3 regions of the Arthrobacter sp. JZ12 genome follow, and region 2 is predicted to be linked to each of the others. Evidence: riboswitches for the same ligand, from Rfam matches in the RefSeq annotation. Region 2 holds a riboswitch; each other region holds the start of a gene.
What was found. A riboswitch is a leader RNA that binds a small molecule or an ion and turns the genes downstream of it on or off. The one in region 2 is predicted to bind thiamine pyrophosphate.
Positions count from the first base shown of each region.

Region 1 (4,342 bases), 1.3 Mb from region 2:
AGCTCTCATCGCGTTTGTGGTGGCGAACCTGCTGTACCTCCCGCCCGTGGAACTGAGCGGGCGGTTCAACGTCCTCTACGCGGCGGGCTTCGCAGGCCGCTTCCTCTACGAACTGGTGTTGGCAAGCCTCCAGGTCTTCTGGTTGGCGCTCACCCGCGGGCCCCGGCTCAAGAATGCAGTGGTCGCGGTGAAGCTCCGCAGCCCGTCCGACCTGCTGGTCACTGCCACCGGCCACGCGATCTCCCTCATCCCGGGATCCCTGGTGGTGGAAGTGGACCGTTCCACCTCCACGCTCTACCTCCACTGCCTGAATGTGGCAACGGATGACGACGCCACGAATATTCGGCGCGGGGTCCTCCGCACCGAGGAGTGGCTCATCCGGATCATGGGCACCCGCGAGGACCTCGCACTCCTCAAGGCGGAGCGGGAAGGCATCCCCGCGGGCGCCCAGGGCAGCGGAGTCGAAAGCAGCAACGGAAGGGAGGCGGAATGAGCGTACTAACAGGAGTCACGGCGGGCATCATCGCGGTGATCCTCGGGATCGCTGCCCTCTGCACCATCTACCGCGTGGCGAAGGGGCCGTCGATCCTTGACCGCGTTCTCGCAGTGGACGTGCTGCTGGCCATCGTGGGCGGCTCCCTCGCCGTCGACATGGTGGTGAATCGGCACACCAACCACCTGGCCATACTGGTGGCCATCTCGGTGATCGGGTTCATTGCTTCGGTGACAGTTGCCCGCTTCGTCACGGACGCCAAGAAGTGAGGTCGCCATGGAAGCTCTGTTGAACGGACTGACAGCCGCCCTGCTGCTGGGCGGTGCGCTGATGTCCCTCGCGGCCGCCGTCGGGCTTTTGCGCTTTCCGGACCTGCTGAGCCGGATGCACGCGGCAACCAAGCCGCAGGTGCTGGGGCTGCTGCTTTTCCTGCTGGCGATCGCCGTGGAGCTACGTAGCTGGGCGCTGGTGCCGGTTCTCATTGTCTGCTGGATCTTTCAGCTCCTCACGGCACCGGTCTCGGCCCACATGGTTGGCCGGGCAGGCTACCGGACCAAGCACCTGCGCAAGGACCTGCTCAGCAGGGACGACCTGAACGAGGTCGTGGAACACGCGGCCACCCGCCATCGTGAGAAGGGTGACCGCGCATCCGATAGCTGAGCCTAGGTGAGGTGGCGGGTGTTCTCGTAGCGCTGGATGGCCCGCTGCGTGGTGCGGTTGGTGAGAACGCGGATGGTGGTGCTCACGCTTCCGGAGATGATCGCGAAGGCCAGTGCAGAACGGAGGCTGTTCTCCAGACCCTCCTTGTCCTTCGGGGGCTCGTTGCCGGTCACGCGCTTCCAGAGGAAGTCCACCAGCTGCGTGCTCACGAGGCCCGCACCGATGCCCAGTCCCACACCCATCAGCTTGAAAATCAGATTCATGGCGCCTCCTTCAGTCGGCTTAGCTTTGCTTCCAGCCTAGCGTTACCGAGCGCGTAAGGAACGACCTCGAGGTCCCGGTTACCCCCTTTCCGGGTGTAAAGTGGACTTCGCTCAAAACAACGACAGGGGAGCGCATCCACATTGGTGGAGGGCGCTGAGAGTGCGGACCACCGCAGACCCTCGAACCTGATCCGGCTAGTACCGGCGAAGGGAGTCGAGTTCTCAGGGCGGCCGGCGGCGTGCCGGTATGCCCTCCCCTCCTGTATCCAGGAGGATCCCACCCATGACTGCAACTCAGTCTTCGCAGCCCACAAGCCGGCGCCGGTACGAATGGCGCGTCGTCGATATCGTCGTCGCATCCGTCATCTCCGTCGCCGTGGGCGTCATCTTCTTCGCGTGGTCGGCTGGTTACAGCGGCATCGCCGCGGTGACCGCTGCCTACCCGCCGCTGGCCGGGCTCTACACCGGCGGTTGGCTCATCGCCGGCGTGCTGGGCGGACTCATCATCCGCAAGCCCGGCGCGGCCATCTACTGCGAGGTTGTCGCGGCAGCCGTATCCGCACTGATCGGCACCCAGTTCGGCGTCGCTGTCCTCCTCTCCGGCCTCATCCAGGGGATCGGTGCTGAACTGGTATTCGCCCTGTTCCTCTACCGTCGCTGGAACCTGGGCGTTGCGCTCCTCGCGGGACTGAGCGCCGGACTTGCCCTCGCGATCAGCGAAAACATCATGTACAACGCCGCCTGGGCGCTCGACTACAAGCTGGTGTACGGGGTTTTCGCCGCAATTTCCGGCGTCGTGCTGGCAGGCCTGCTGTCCTGGCTTGCCACCCGCGGGCTGGCGAAGACGGGCGCGTTGTCATCGTTTGCTTCGGGCCGCACCGCCGACGTCTGACATGGGAGTGTCAGTCACCGCCCGGGGCTGGGGCTGGCGGCACTCCGGGCGCTCGCGCTGGGCGGTCCGCGACGTCGACCTGTCCATTGGTGAGGGCGAGCGCGTACTGCTGCTGGGTGCCTCCGGTGCCGGCAAGTCCACACTGCTGCATGGCCTGGCGGGCGTCTTGGGCGAGCAGGAAGAGGGTGAGCAGGCCGGCGAACTGGCTGTCGACGGCGCGCGGCCGGCAGCCGCGCGCGGCCGTTCCGGGCTTGTCCTGCAGGATCCCGACACCCAGCTGGTTCTGGCCCGCGTGGGGGACGAGGTCGCGTTCGGCGCCGAGAACCTGGCGGTGCCGCGGGATGAGATCTGGCCGCGGGTCCACCGGGCGCTTGGCGACGTCGGCCTCGAAGTGCCCCTCAACCATCCGACCACGGCCCTCTCCGGGGGGCAGAAGCAGCGGCTGGCGCTGGCAGCCGTGCTGGCCATGCAGCCGGGTTTGCTGCTCCTCGACGAACCAACCGCGAACCTCGACCCGGCCGGCGTCCTCGAGGTGAGGGACGCCGTCGTGCGCGTGCTGGACCGCACTTCCGCCACCCTGGTGGTGGTGGAGCACCGCGTCGACGTGTGGGCGGGTGTTGTGGACCGCGTGGTGGTCCTTGATTCCGACGGCGGCATCCTCGCCGACGGAAAGCCGGGCGTGGTACTGCACCAGGAAGCAACGCGGGCCCGCCTCATTGAGGCGGGTGTCTGGGTCCCGGGGCACTCCCCGCTCTCCACGGCAGGCCCGGCCGCGCAGTCCGGGCTCGCCGGCGACAGCGAGGACCTGTTGCAGGCGTCGGGCCTGTCCGTGGCGCGTAGACGGCGAGGGGCAGCAGTGCTCGACGGCGTCGACCTCACCCTGCGCCGGGGTGAGTCCCTCAGCGTGCTCGGTCCCAACGGAGCGGGGAAGTCCACGCTCGCACTTACCCTGGCAGGACTGCTGCAGCCCCGCGGCGGCGAGCTGAGCGCGCTCGAGCCGCTGGCGCGCGGCGCCGGAAACAGGCCGCACCGGTGGAAGTCGGCCGATCTGGTGGACCGGATTGGCACTGTCTTCCAGGAGCCGGAGCACCAATTCCTCACGCCGTCGGTGGTCGAGGAGCTTGAGTTCGGCCCCCGCCGGGTGGCCCGCCTGCCTGAGGAAGAGGTACGACGGCGCGTGGACCCCCTCGTGGAGCGGCTGCGACTGACCGGGCTGCTGAAAGCGAACCCCTTCACACTCTCCGGAGGCGAGAAACGGCGGCTGTCCGTTGCCACGATGCTCGCGACCCAACCCGACCTCCTGATTCTGGACGAGCCCACGTTCGGTCAGGACGCCAACACCTGGGCGGAACTGGTCGGGTTGCTCGCCGAACTTATCAGCTCGGGCACTTGCGTGGTTTCCGTGACACATGATCGCGACTTCACCTCCGCTCTTGGAAGCAGGATCCTGGCCGTCAACGGCACGGGTGCCCGAGTGGGAGCGGCGGCATGAGCGTCGATGTGCTGAATCCGGAAATCACCGGGCGGCTGCTGCCACGGGCCAACCCGCTCTCCAAGCTGTTCGCCGCGACGCTGGTCACCATCGTGGTCATGCTCAGCGTGGACTGGGTGAGCGCCGGCGTCGTGCTGGTCTGTGAGCTGCTGCTCCTGCCACTGCTGGGCATCAGCGTGCGGCGCCTGCTAGTGCGGACTTGGCCGTTTGTCCTTGCAGCGGTGGTCGGTGCGTATGGAACGGCACTGCTTGCAGAGAAGACCGGTCGCGTGGTGCTTGAGGCAGGTCCGGTTCTCTTCACGGAGGATTCGGTGAACGCCGGTCTTGCCATTGGGCTGCGCGCCCTGGCGATTGCGCTCCCCGGACTGTTTCTCCTTTCGAGTACCGACCCCACCGACCTTGCGGACGCGCTGGCGCAACGGCTGCGCGCGCCTCACCGGTTTGTGTTGGGAGCCCTTGCGGGGATGCGGCTGGTGGGTCTGCTCTTCGAGGAATGGCGAACCCTCGGACTCGCACGGCATGCCCGCGGCGTTGGCCATGAA
Region 1 covers NZ_CP045246.1:2,794,951-2,799,292, reverse strand. Annotated here, with positions in the region: gene GC088_RS13025 (Na+/H+ antiporter subunit E) at 1-493, shown strand, start outside; gene GC088_RS13020 (MrpF/PhaF family protein) at 490-762, shown strand; gene mnhG (monovalent cation/H(+) antiporter subunit G) at 770-1,153, shown strand; gene GC088_RS13010 (DUF4235 domain-containing protein) at 1,156-1,416, opposite strand; TPP riboswitch at 1,531-1,646, shown strand; gene GC088_RS13005 (ECF transporter S component) at 1,700-2,308, shown strand; gene GC088_RS13000 (ABC transporter ATP-binding protein) at 2,310-3,800, shown strand; gene GC088_RS12995 (energy-coupling factor transporter transmembrane component T family protein) at 3,797-4,342, shown strand, end outside.
Region 1: linked by a shared signal. The riboswitch ahead of GC088_RS13005 (ECF transporter S component) and the one ahead of GC088_RS06765 (bifunctional hydroxymethylpyrimidine kinase/phosphomethylpyrimidine kinase) in region 2 are both predicted to bind thiamine pyrophosphate.

Region 2 (4,342 bases):
CGGGCTGGACGGCCAGCCGCGCCGCATCGAGCTGGCGCTGAAGTCGGGTGATTCGGTACTGGTCCAGGTCACCAAGGACCCGGTGGGCCACAAGGGCGCCCGCCTTACCAGCCAGATCTCCCTGCCCGGCCGCTACCTCGTGTACGTACCGGGTGGATCGATGACCGGCATCTCGCGGAAGCTACCCGACGTCGAACGCAACCGGCTCAAGCGCATCCTCAAGGACCGCCTGCCCGAGAATGCAGGCGTCATTGTGCGCACCGCCGCAGAGGGTGCCAGCGAAGAGGAGCTCACGCACGACATCAACCGCCTGCGTTCCCAGTGGGAAGCGATCGAGGGTAAGGCGGCATCAACCAAGACGCTCGCTCCCGAACTGCTGTACGGGGAGCCCGACCTCACCATCAAGGTGGTCCGCGACGTCTTCAACGAGGACTTCTCCAAGCTGATCGTCTCCGGCGAGGAGGCTTGGGACACCATCGAGGCCTACGTCATGTACGTTGCCCCCGACCTGGTGGGCAGGCTCGAGAAATGGACCGTGGATGAAGACATCTTCGCTGCGCGGCGTATCGATGAGCAGATCCACAAGGCGCTGGAGCGGAAGGTGTTCCTCCCGTCCGGCGGTTCGCTGGTGATCGACCGGACTGAGGCGATGACCGTCGTCGACGTCAACACCGGAAAGTTCACCGGCAGCGGCGGCAACCTCGAAGAGACGGTGACCAAGAACAACCTCGAGGCCGCCGAGGAAGTTGTGCGCCAGCTGAGGCTGCGTGACATCGGCGGCATCATTGTCATCGACTTCATCGACATGGTGCTTGAAGCCAACCGTGACCTGGTTCTGCGCCGACTGGTCGAGTGCCTCGGACGCGACCGCACCAAGCACCAGGTTGCCGAGGTGACCTCGCTCGGCCTGGTCCAGATGACACGGAAGCGCATGGGCACCGGCCTGCTTGAGGTCTTCGGTGAGAACTGTGAGCACTGTGGCGGACGCGGCGTCGTCACCCATGACGAGCCGGTCGAGCACCGTCGCCACGCAGTCTCGCCTGATAACCACCAGCAGCACCTGCGCCAGGAGAAGATATCCCGCAGCGAGCGCAAGCGCCGGGCGCGGAACCAGCAGCAGGAGGAGCAGGCACCGGCACCGGAGCAGAAGTCCGACGACGCCGAACGGCAGGCGCGTGCCGAGGCTGCCCGTGCCGCCCTGGCCAACATCGCTGCTGCCACCCATGCAGCACATGAACACGAAGATCATCCGGTTGAGCCGGCAGCGTCCTCTGCGGCTGTCCTGACGATAAATGGGGAGAAGGTGAGCCTTCCGCGCGGTGAGAGTGTTCCTGCTCCCGTTCGCGAGGAGCCCCGCCTGACGCTGGAGAGCCTCACGGAAGCCTTCAACCGCTTCCCTTCGGCAGCACAGGATGACGCATCCGCAACTGCGTCGGTGGAGCCCGGGGAGCCGGTAGAGCCGGCCGCCGAGGTTGAGAAGGAACAGGCACGCCCCACCCAGCAGCCGGTGCAGGGGGAGCCTGAAGCTCCGTCGTCGAGCCGGCGGAAGCGGCGCCACCGGGCTGCCAGCAGCGCGCAGGGCTCGGCCGCCACATCGACTATCGAGCGGGCTGCCGAGGCGGAGGTTCAGCATGCGGCGGGAACACAGCATGTAGCCCGCGCGCACACGCCCGCGCCGAAGCCGCAGACTACCGAGGAACCTACGATCCTCGGGGTAGGGGTTCCTGCTTCGGAGCTCTAGTACCAGCTCTACCCAGCTACGCCAGCGGCCGCTCCCGGTATGGGAGCGGCCGCTGTCATATGTGGGCGGAAATGTCGGTCGCCACCATCGGGGCGGGGTAGGGTGGGGCGAAGTGACACGCGGTGCCGGTCCTTTCCGGCTGAGATGAGACGCGTTGAACCTGATCTAGAGATGGCCGCCGCCCGGCGGCCTTTGGCCTAGCGGAGGGATGTCGCGAATGAGTATTCGCACGCTCGTGCAGCACCCAGAAGACATTGAAAGCCCTGAGAACCACGGGAACCGGGAAAACCCTGCACAGCCCGTGCGGGTGACCACCATTCCGCGCGTGCTGAGTATTGCGGGGACTGATCCGACGGGCGGAGCAGGGATTCAGGCGGACCTGAAGAGCATCGGTGCCCAGGGCGGGTACGGCATGGCGGTTGTTACCTCGCTCGTTGCCCAGAACACCCTTGGTGTGCGAAGCGTGCATACCCCGCCGCCCGCATTCCTTGAGGAGCAGCTTCGCGCCGTCAGCGACGACGTGGTAATCGATGCGGTGAAGATCGGCATGCTGGGGGATGCGCAGACCATCCACACGGTGAAGGAGTGGCTCCCGCTCGTGGCGGGTGCCGTCGTCGTGCTTGATCCGGTCATGGTGGCCACCAGCGGAGACCGCCTTCTGGCAGCCGACGCCGAGGAAGCCCTGCGCGGGCTGGTTCCGCTGGCCGATCTGGTGACGCCGAACCTTCCCGAACTCGCTGTGCTGGTCAACGAACCCGTCGCTGCGAACTGGGAGGCTGCCCTGAAGCAGGGCGAACGGCTTGCTTTGTCCACCGGCACAGCGGTGCTCGTCAAGGGCGGCCATCTGGCCGGAACCGATTGCCCGGACGCACTGGTTGATCCCTCCGCGGGTACGGCCGTCGTTACGGTTGTGGGCGGACCCCGCGTGCAGACCCGGCACACTCACGGAACCGGCTGCTCCCTGTCTGCTGCCCTGGCCACAGTCCATGCACAGACCGGCAACTGGGAACAGTCCCTGCGATCGGTCAAGAACTGGCTGCAGGGTGCCCTTGAGCGGGCCGGCGAACTGGAGGTGGGTCACGGCAACGGACCGATCCACCACTTCCATTCCTTCGTACCCTCCGCCGGTTCCTCCGCCGGTTCCTCCGCCGGTTCCTCCGCCGGTTCCTCGGCCGGTTCCTCCGCCGGCAAGCAGCCGGGCGATACCAGGCCGTTCAGCGAGCAGGCCTGGGAGCGAACCACCCGAACCCGCACGGCGGTTGAGTCCCTGAGCTTCGTAACGGCGCTGGGCAACGGTACGCTACCCGCCGACCAGTTTGCCTACTACCTTGAGCAGGACGCTCTGTACCTCCGGGGCTACTCGCGCGTTCTGGCCAGGGCAAGCTCCCTCGCTCCAAGCGAAGCCGAGCAGCTCTTCTGGGCTGCGTCCGCGCAGAACTGCCTGGAGGTTGAGTCGGAACTGCACCGCACCTGGCTCTCGGGCCGCACCCTTGACGCCGGTCAGGGCCCGGTTACCAAGGCGTATGTTGACCATCTGCTGGCGGCCGCAGGGAATGCGAGCTACCCCGTCCTCGTTGCGGCCGTGCTGCCCTGCTACTGGCTGTACGCGCACGTGGGAATCGCGCTTCATTCCCGGTGGGTGGGGTCCGAGGGTGCGGAGGAGCACGCGTACGCAGCGTGGATGGCGACCTACGCCGACCCGGCCTTTGCCGCGGCCACCGAGCGCGCAATCGCCTTCGCGGATGCGGCGTTCGCGGCTGCTTCGGAAGAGGACCGGTCGGCTATGCTTGAAGCCTTCGAAGCCTCCGCCTGGTACGAGCACGAGTTTTTCGACGCGCCGACGCGGCTCAATTTGCGGGAATCCGCGAAATTGCCGTAATCTAGATCTTCGGTGCGAGCGCCCTCGTATGACTTTTTTCGGTGGGCGGATGTGACGGAAGTTCACAGGCACCCCTTAGGGATACGCCGAGAACGGTGTACTTCCCCGGAAAATGTATGCAAATTTGATCGTCGAGAGAAGTGAGTTCCCAAGTGGTGTACGCGATTGTCCGCGCAGGCGGCCGCCAAGAAAAGGTTTCAGTGGGAGACCTCGTTACCCTTGACCGCGTCCCCGGTGAGGCCGGCACCAGCTTCCAGCTGCCTGCTCTCCTTCTGGTAGACGGCGACAAGGTGACGTCAGCAGCACAGGACCTGGCAAAGGTTACTGTCACTGCCGAGATCGTCGAGAATCTTCGCGGCCCGAAGATTGTAATCCAGAAGTTCAAGAACAAGACCGGCTACAAGAAGCGCCAGGGTCACCGTTCCGAGCTCACCAAGGTGAAGATCACGGGCATCAAGTAACCACACACGGTTACTGATTCCAGGATTCTTTGAGAAGAAGGCAGGCATAACAGATGGCACATAAGAAGGGTGCGAGCTCCACTCGCAACGGTCGCGACTCCAACGCCCAGTACCTCGGCGTGAAGCGCTTCGGCGGACAGGTCGTCAAGGCCGGTGAAATCATCGTTCGTCAGCGCGGAACCCACTTCCACCCCGGCGCAAACGTTGGCCGTGGCGGCGATGACACGCTGTTCGCTCTCGAGGCCGGCGCCGTTGAATTCG
Region 2 covers NZ_CP045246.1:1,467,596-1,471,937, forward strand. Annotated here, with positions in the region: gene GC088_RS06760 (Rne/Rng family ribonuclease) at 1-1,741, shown strand, start outside; TPP riboswitch at 1,850-1,967, shown strand; gene GC088_RS06765 (bifunctional hydroxymethylpyrimidine kinase/phosphomethylpyrimidine kinase) at 1,959-3,620, shown strand; gene rplU (50S ribosomal protein L21) at 3,773-4,081, shown strand; gene rpmA (50S ribosomal protein L27) at 4,135-4,342, shown strand, end outside.

Region 3 (4,342 bases), 860 kb from region 2:
ATCGTCATTGGTGTAGGCGAACACGGTAAAGCCCCGCCCGACGAGCTGCTCCGTTGCCTCCACCAGTTCGACGGCGTCGGGCAGCAGCGTCTGCTCATCCGCAATAACTTCCAGCTTCACCCAGTTCGTCTCCAGCGCCTCCCTGCCCAGTTCGGCGGTCAGCACTGCCTCCCGGGCCGTGAAGCAGCCCGCGGTGTTAGGCAGGATTCTCATCCCCTGTCCCTCAAGCAACTGGAACAGACTAGCGCCCGCTTGTGGCGTGTAGCGCCGCATGGCCACCGTCGTCAGCTCTGTGCCCGAGGCCGCCAGTGCTTCGCCCAGTCCGTCCACGCTGGGAGCTCCCCCCGTCCCCATGATCAGTCGGGATGCGAGCGCTATCCCGTCGATCACCAGCGGGTCAGCGGGCTGGGGTGCCAAGTTCTCCTGCACCTTAAAGTTCCCCTGCACGTTAGTGTTTTCCTGCACGTTAGTGTTTTCCTGCAACTCAGCCTCCCTGTACTGCTGTGACGAGTTCGATGTCGTCGCCATCGGCCAACTGCAGGCCCGCCCACTGGCTGCGCGGCACCACTGTGGCATTCACCGCGACGGCCACGCCAAGACGGGCTCCGTCTGCAGGCTGCCCGGACGGCGCCAGGGGCCTGCCGGTATGTTCTGCGACCAGCTGAAGCAGGTCGGCAGCCGCCGTCGATAGCGTTTCGCCGTTCACCGTAACGGTGCGGGCGGCCTGTACTTGTTGAGTGCTCATACACTTCCCTTCTGGAACCTGTCGGGCCGGTACCGCTCATGGCCTGCCGGCAGCGGCTTGCCTTCCGCAAGATCAATGCAAGCGGCCGCCGCAGCGGGGGTCAGCAGCACCCCGTGCCGGAAGAAGCCTGTGGCCACGATGAGGCCGTCGTTTCCCGGGACACAGCCCATCAGCGGCGCGTTGTCCGGCGTGCCCGGACGGGCCCGGCAAAGCACTTCCTCCAGCTCAAGTTCTGCTACGGCCGGAATCAACTGCTGCGCATCCCGGAGCAGCTGATAGACACCGCCCGCGGACACCGCACCGCTGCCGTCCTCCCTCATTGTGGCGCCGATAACCACTGTCCCGTCTTCGCGCGGCACCACGTACACCGCATGACCGCGGACCAGTCCACGCACGGTGGCGTTGAGCAGCGGCCTCAAGGTCGTCGGCACGCGCAGCCGGAGGATGTCGCCGTACACGGGACGCAGTGGAAGCGGGACGGGCAGTCCCTCGAGGGTTGCTGCGTCAAGCCCGTTGGCAACAACGGTGGAGCGGGCACGAACGGCACTGCCGTCGTCGAGCATTACCCCCGTCACCGTCGTCCCGCTGCGCTGGAGCGCAGTGGCGCGCATCCCGATGACCTGCCCCCGAGCGCGAACCGCAACGAGCAGCGACTCTGCGAGCTTCCGTGGATCCACCTGGTGGTCACCGGCGGCACGAAATGCACCGGTTGGTGCCGGCCCGATCAGGGGTTCGGAGCGGCGCACCTCGCGCACCGGAAGCTGTTCGACATCAAGTCCGTGCAGTTTCTGCACCTCGCGGAGGTCCGCGAGGGACTGCCGGTCAGCCGCATCGACGGCGAGCACCACGGTCCCGGTCCCGCGGTATTCGGGATCGATGCCGGTCCACTCGAGGGAGGCTAGGAACTCCGGGTAACGGGCTGCCGAGTCGAGAGTCAACTGCAGGAGGTGTTCCTCGCGGTAGTGCAGTTCACTGGCCGGCGCGATCATGCCGGCGGCGGCGTGGGTGGCTCCGGTCGCGGGCGCCGGATCGATCACGACGGCGGTCAGGCCCCTGCGGAGAGCTTCCCACGCAATACCCAGCCCTACGATCCCACCGCCGACGACGGCGACATCCACCTCTGTTTCCACAGGAGTCCTTCCCTACGCCGGCATGACCCGGATCAGGTTTGTTGTTTCCACAACGCGGTCGGCGCCGAACGCCCTCTCAGCCGTTGGCACTGAACCAAGTCAGCGCGGCACGGCTCCCGCAGTACCCCCTTATTGTAGGTGGCATGCAAACTTCCGCCGCTCGCCTGTACCTGTGCACCGATTCCCGCCCGCAACAAAACGACTTCGCCGACTTCGTCGACGCAGCATTCGCCGGCGGTGTGGACATCATCCAGTTGCGGGACAAGAACCTGGAAGCGGCGGAAGAACTCGAGGTTCTGGAGGTGCTCCGGGCAGCCGCAGTGGCGCATGGAAAGCTCTGGGCCGTGAACGACCGCGCCGATATCGCCGCCGCAAGCGGCGCACCGGTCCTGCACGTTGGTCAGCGGGATCTTCCGCCCGGTATTGCCCGGCCTTTCCTGCACGACGGCGGCATCCTGGGCCTGTCGACACACTCCCCGGTCGAGGCTGCTGCTGCGGCGGCAAACCCGAACGTGGACTACTTCTGCGTCGGGCCCCTGTGGGCTACGCCCACCAAGCCCGGGAGGGCCGCCGTCGGACTCGAGTTGGTGCAGGAAGCAGCGCGTCTGGAGCAGGCGCACGAAGCCGAAGGCCGGGCGCTCAAGCCCTGGTTCGCCATCGGCGGGATCGACCAGCAGAATATAGGCGACGTGATTGAGGCAGGCGCGAGCCGCGTCGTCGTCGTTCGCGCCATCACTGAGGCGACGGACCCCAAAGCGGCTGCCCAGGCACTGCGTGCGGAGCTTCCCGCCTAGCTATTGTCTGCCCGCTCAACGCGTTTCAACAATTTTTCAAAGCGAGGGACGCATACGGGCCAAGAATGTCGGAGGCGGGTGATGGACTGTAGTCATGGCTCAGGCGACGGCTACCAAGGATCTCCGCTCCGATGGTGCGGCCTCCCTTGAACCTGCGCGCATTGCGGTAGGGAGTGGTGCGCGCGAGAGTGATGCCCGCGGGGAAGCCAGTGCGCGGTGCTCGTGTGGGCGGCCGTACCTGTGTACGGGCCTGTTTTGTCCGGGCCCGCCGCGGTACTGCAACGGGTTCGAGCTGGACTCCACCACCGATGAGGAAGAACGCGCCCGGGTTGAGGCAGCTGAGCCGGAGACGCTGATGCGGATGCTCGCCACCTCGAACCCATGGTTGCAGGGGCTGCCCGACGCCCTTGATCTGCTGCTGGCGGCGGACCGGTTGGAGTCGTGGGTGGCAGCGCAGAAGGTTGCGCTGACTGCTCAGGTCTTCCGTCAGGTCGACGGGCACGAAGCCGGCCGTACCGGTGAAGAGCACCCGCCGGGGACTCATCCGCTGGCCGCTGAGGAGATTGCGCCTTTGCTGCGGGTACCCGGCCGGACGGCGCATCGAATGCTTCGGAACTCGCTACGCCTGGCTGATGATCTTCCCGCCACCTGGGAGGCTCTGGAAGCCGGTAGCATCACTACCGCGCAGGCCCGGGTGATCGTGGAGGAATCCTCCTTCATCCCGGCCCACGCGGTGCCACACTTCGAAGAGACGATCCTGGAAACCGCGGCCATGTTGACTCCACCGAAGCTTGCGCGGCGGTGCCGGCGGCTGCGGGAGGAACTGCATCCGGATTCCATTGTCGAACGGGCCAACCGGGCGCGGAAGGCCCGGGACGTGACCGTGCAGCCGGACCAGGACGGGATGGCCTGGCTTTCGGCGTACCTGCCCGCCGAGCAAGCCGTCGGTATTTTCAACCGGGTCGACACCGCCGCCCGTTCCCTCCAAGGACCCGAGGAACACCGTACCCTTGCCCAGCTCCGTGCCGACGTTTTCACGGACGTGCTCACCCACACCTGCACAGGGAACCCGGAGAAGGGCACCGGGTACCGCGGCATCGGAGCTTCGGTCTACGTCACCGTCCCGGTCATGACCCTGCTCGGCCACCGCCGGCAGGACTGGCAACACGCCAAGGCCGAGAATCCGGACAACGCAGCGAACCGGAACGGCGCGACCACCGATGACACCCCGCCCTCGGTCGAAGGCTGTGCGAACGGTCTGCTGGACGGGCACGGGCCGATCGACCCGGAAACGGCTCGGAACCTTGCCGCCCACGCCCCGAGTTTCACCCGGATCCTCGTTCACCCCGAAACGGGGGCCGTACTCAGCGTCGGGCGTGACCGGTACCGGCCGCCCAGACACCTTCAGGACTGGGTCAGGATCACCAATCCCACCTGCGTTCACCCGGGTTGTAACCGCTCAGCCTGGTCCTGCGAACTCGACCACAGCCAGCCCTGGGCCCATGGCGGAACCACTGAACTGGCCAACCTCGCACCCCGCTGCAAACTCCACCACACACTCAAAACCGACGGCATCTGGACCATCACTCCAACCCGGTCAGGACCACCCCACACCACCTCATTGGCCGGCAAAACCTACACCACCCTCCCCGAACCACCCCCGCCCTTCTAGG
Region 3 covers NZ_CP045246.1:2,326,383-2,330,724, forward strand. Annotated here, with positions in the region: gene GC088_RS10650 (thiazole synthase) at 1-354, opposite strand, end outside; gene thiS (sulfur carrier protein ThiS) at 485-745, opposite strand; gene thiO (glycine oxidase ThiO) at 742-1,875, opposite strand; TPP riboswitch at 1,868-2,005, opposite strand; gene thiE (thiamine phosphate synthase) at 2,019-2,669, shown strand; gene GC088_RS10670 (HNH endonuclease signature motif containing protein) at 2,764-4,341, shown strand.
Region 3: linked by a shared signal. The riboswitch ahead of thiO (glycine oxidase ThiO) and the one ahead of GC088_RS06765 (bifunctional hydroxymethylpyrimidine kinase/phosphomethylpyrimidine kinase) in region 2 are both predicted to bind thiamine pyrophosphate.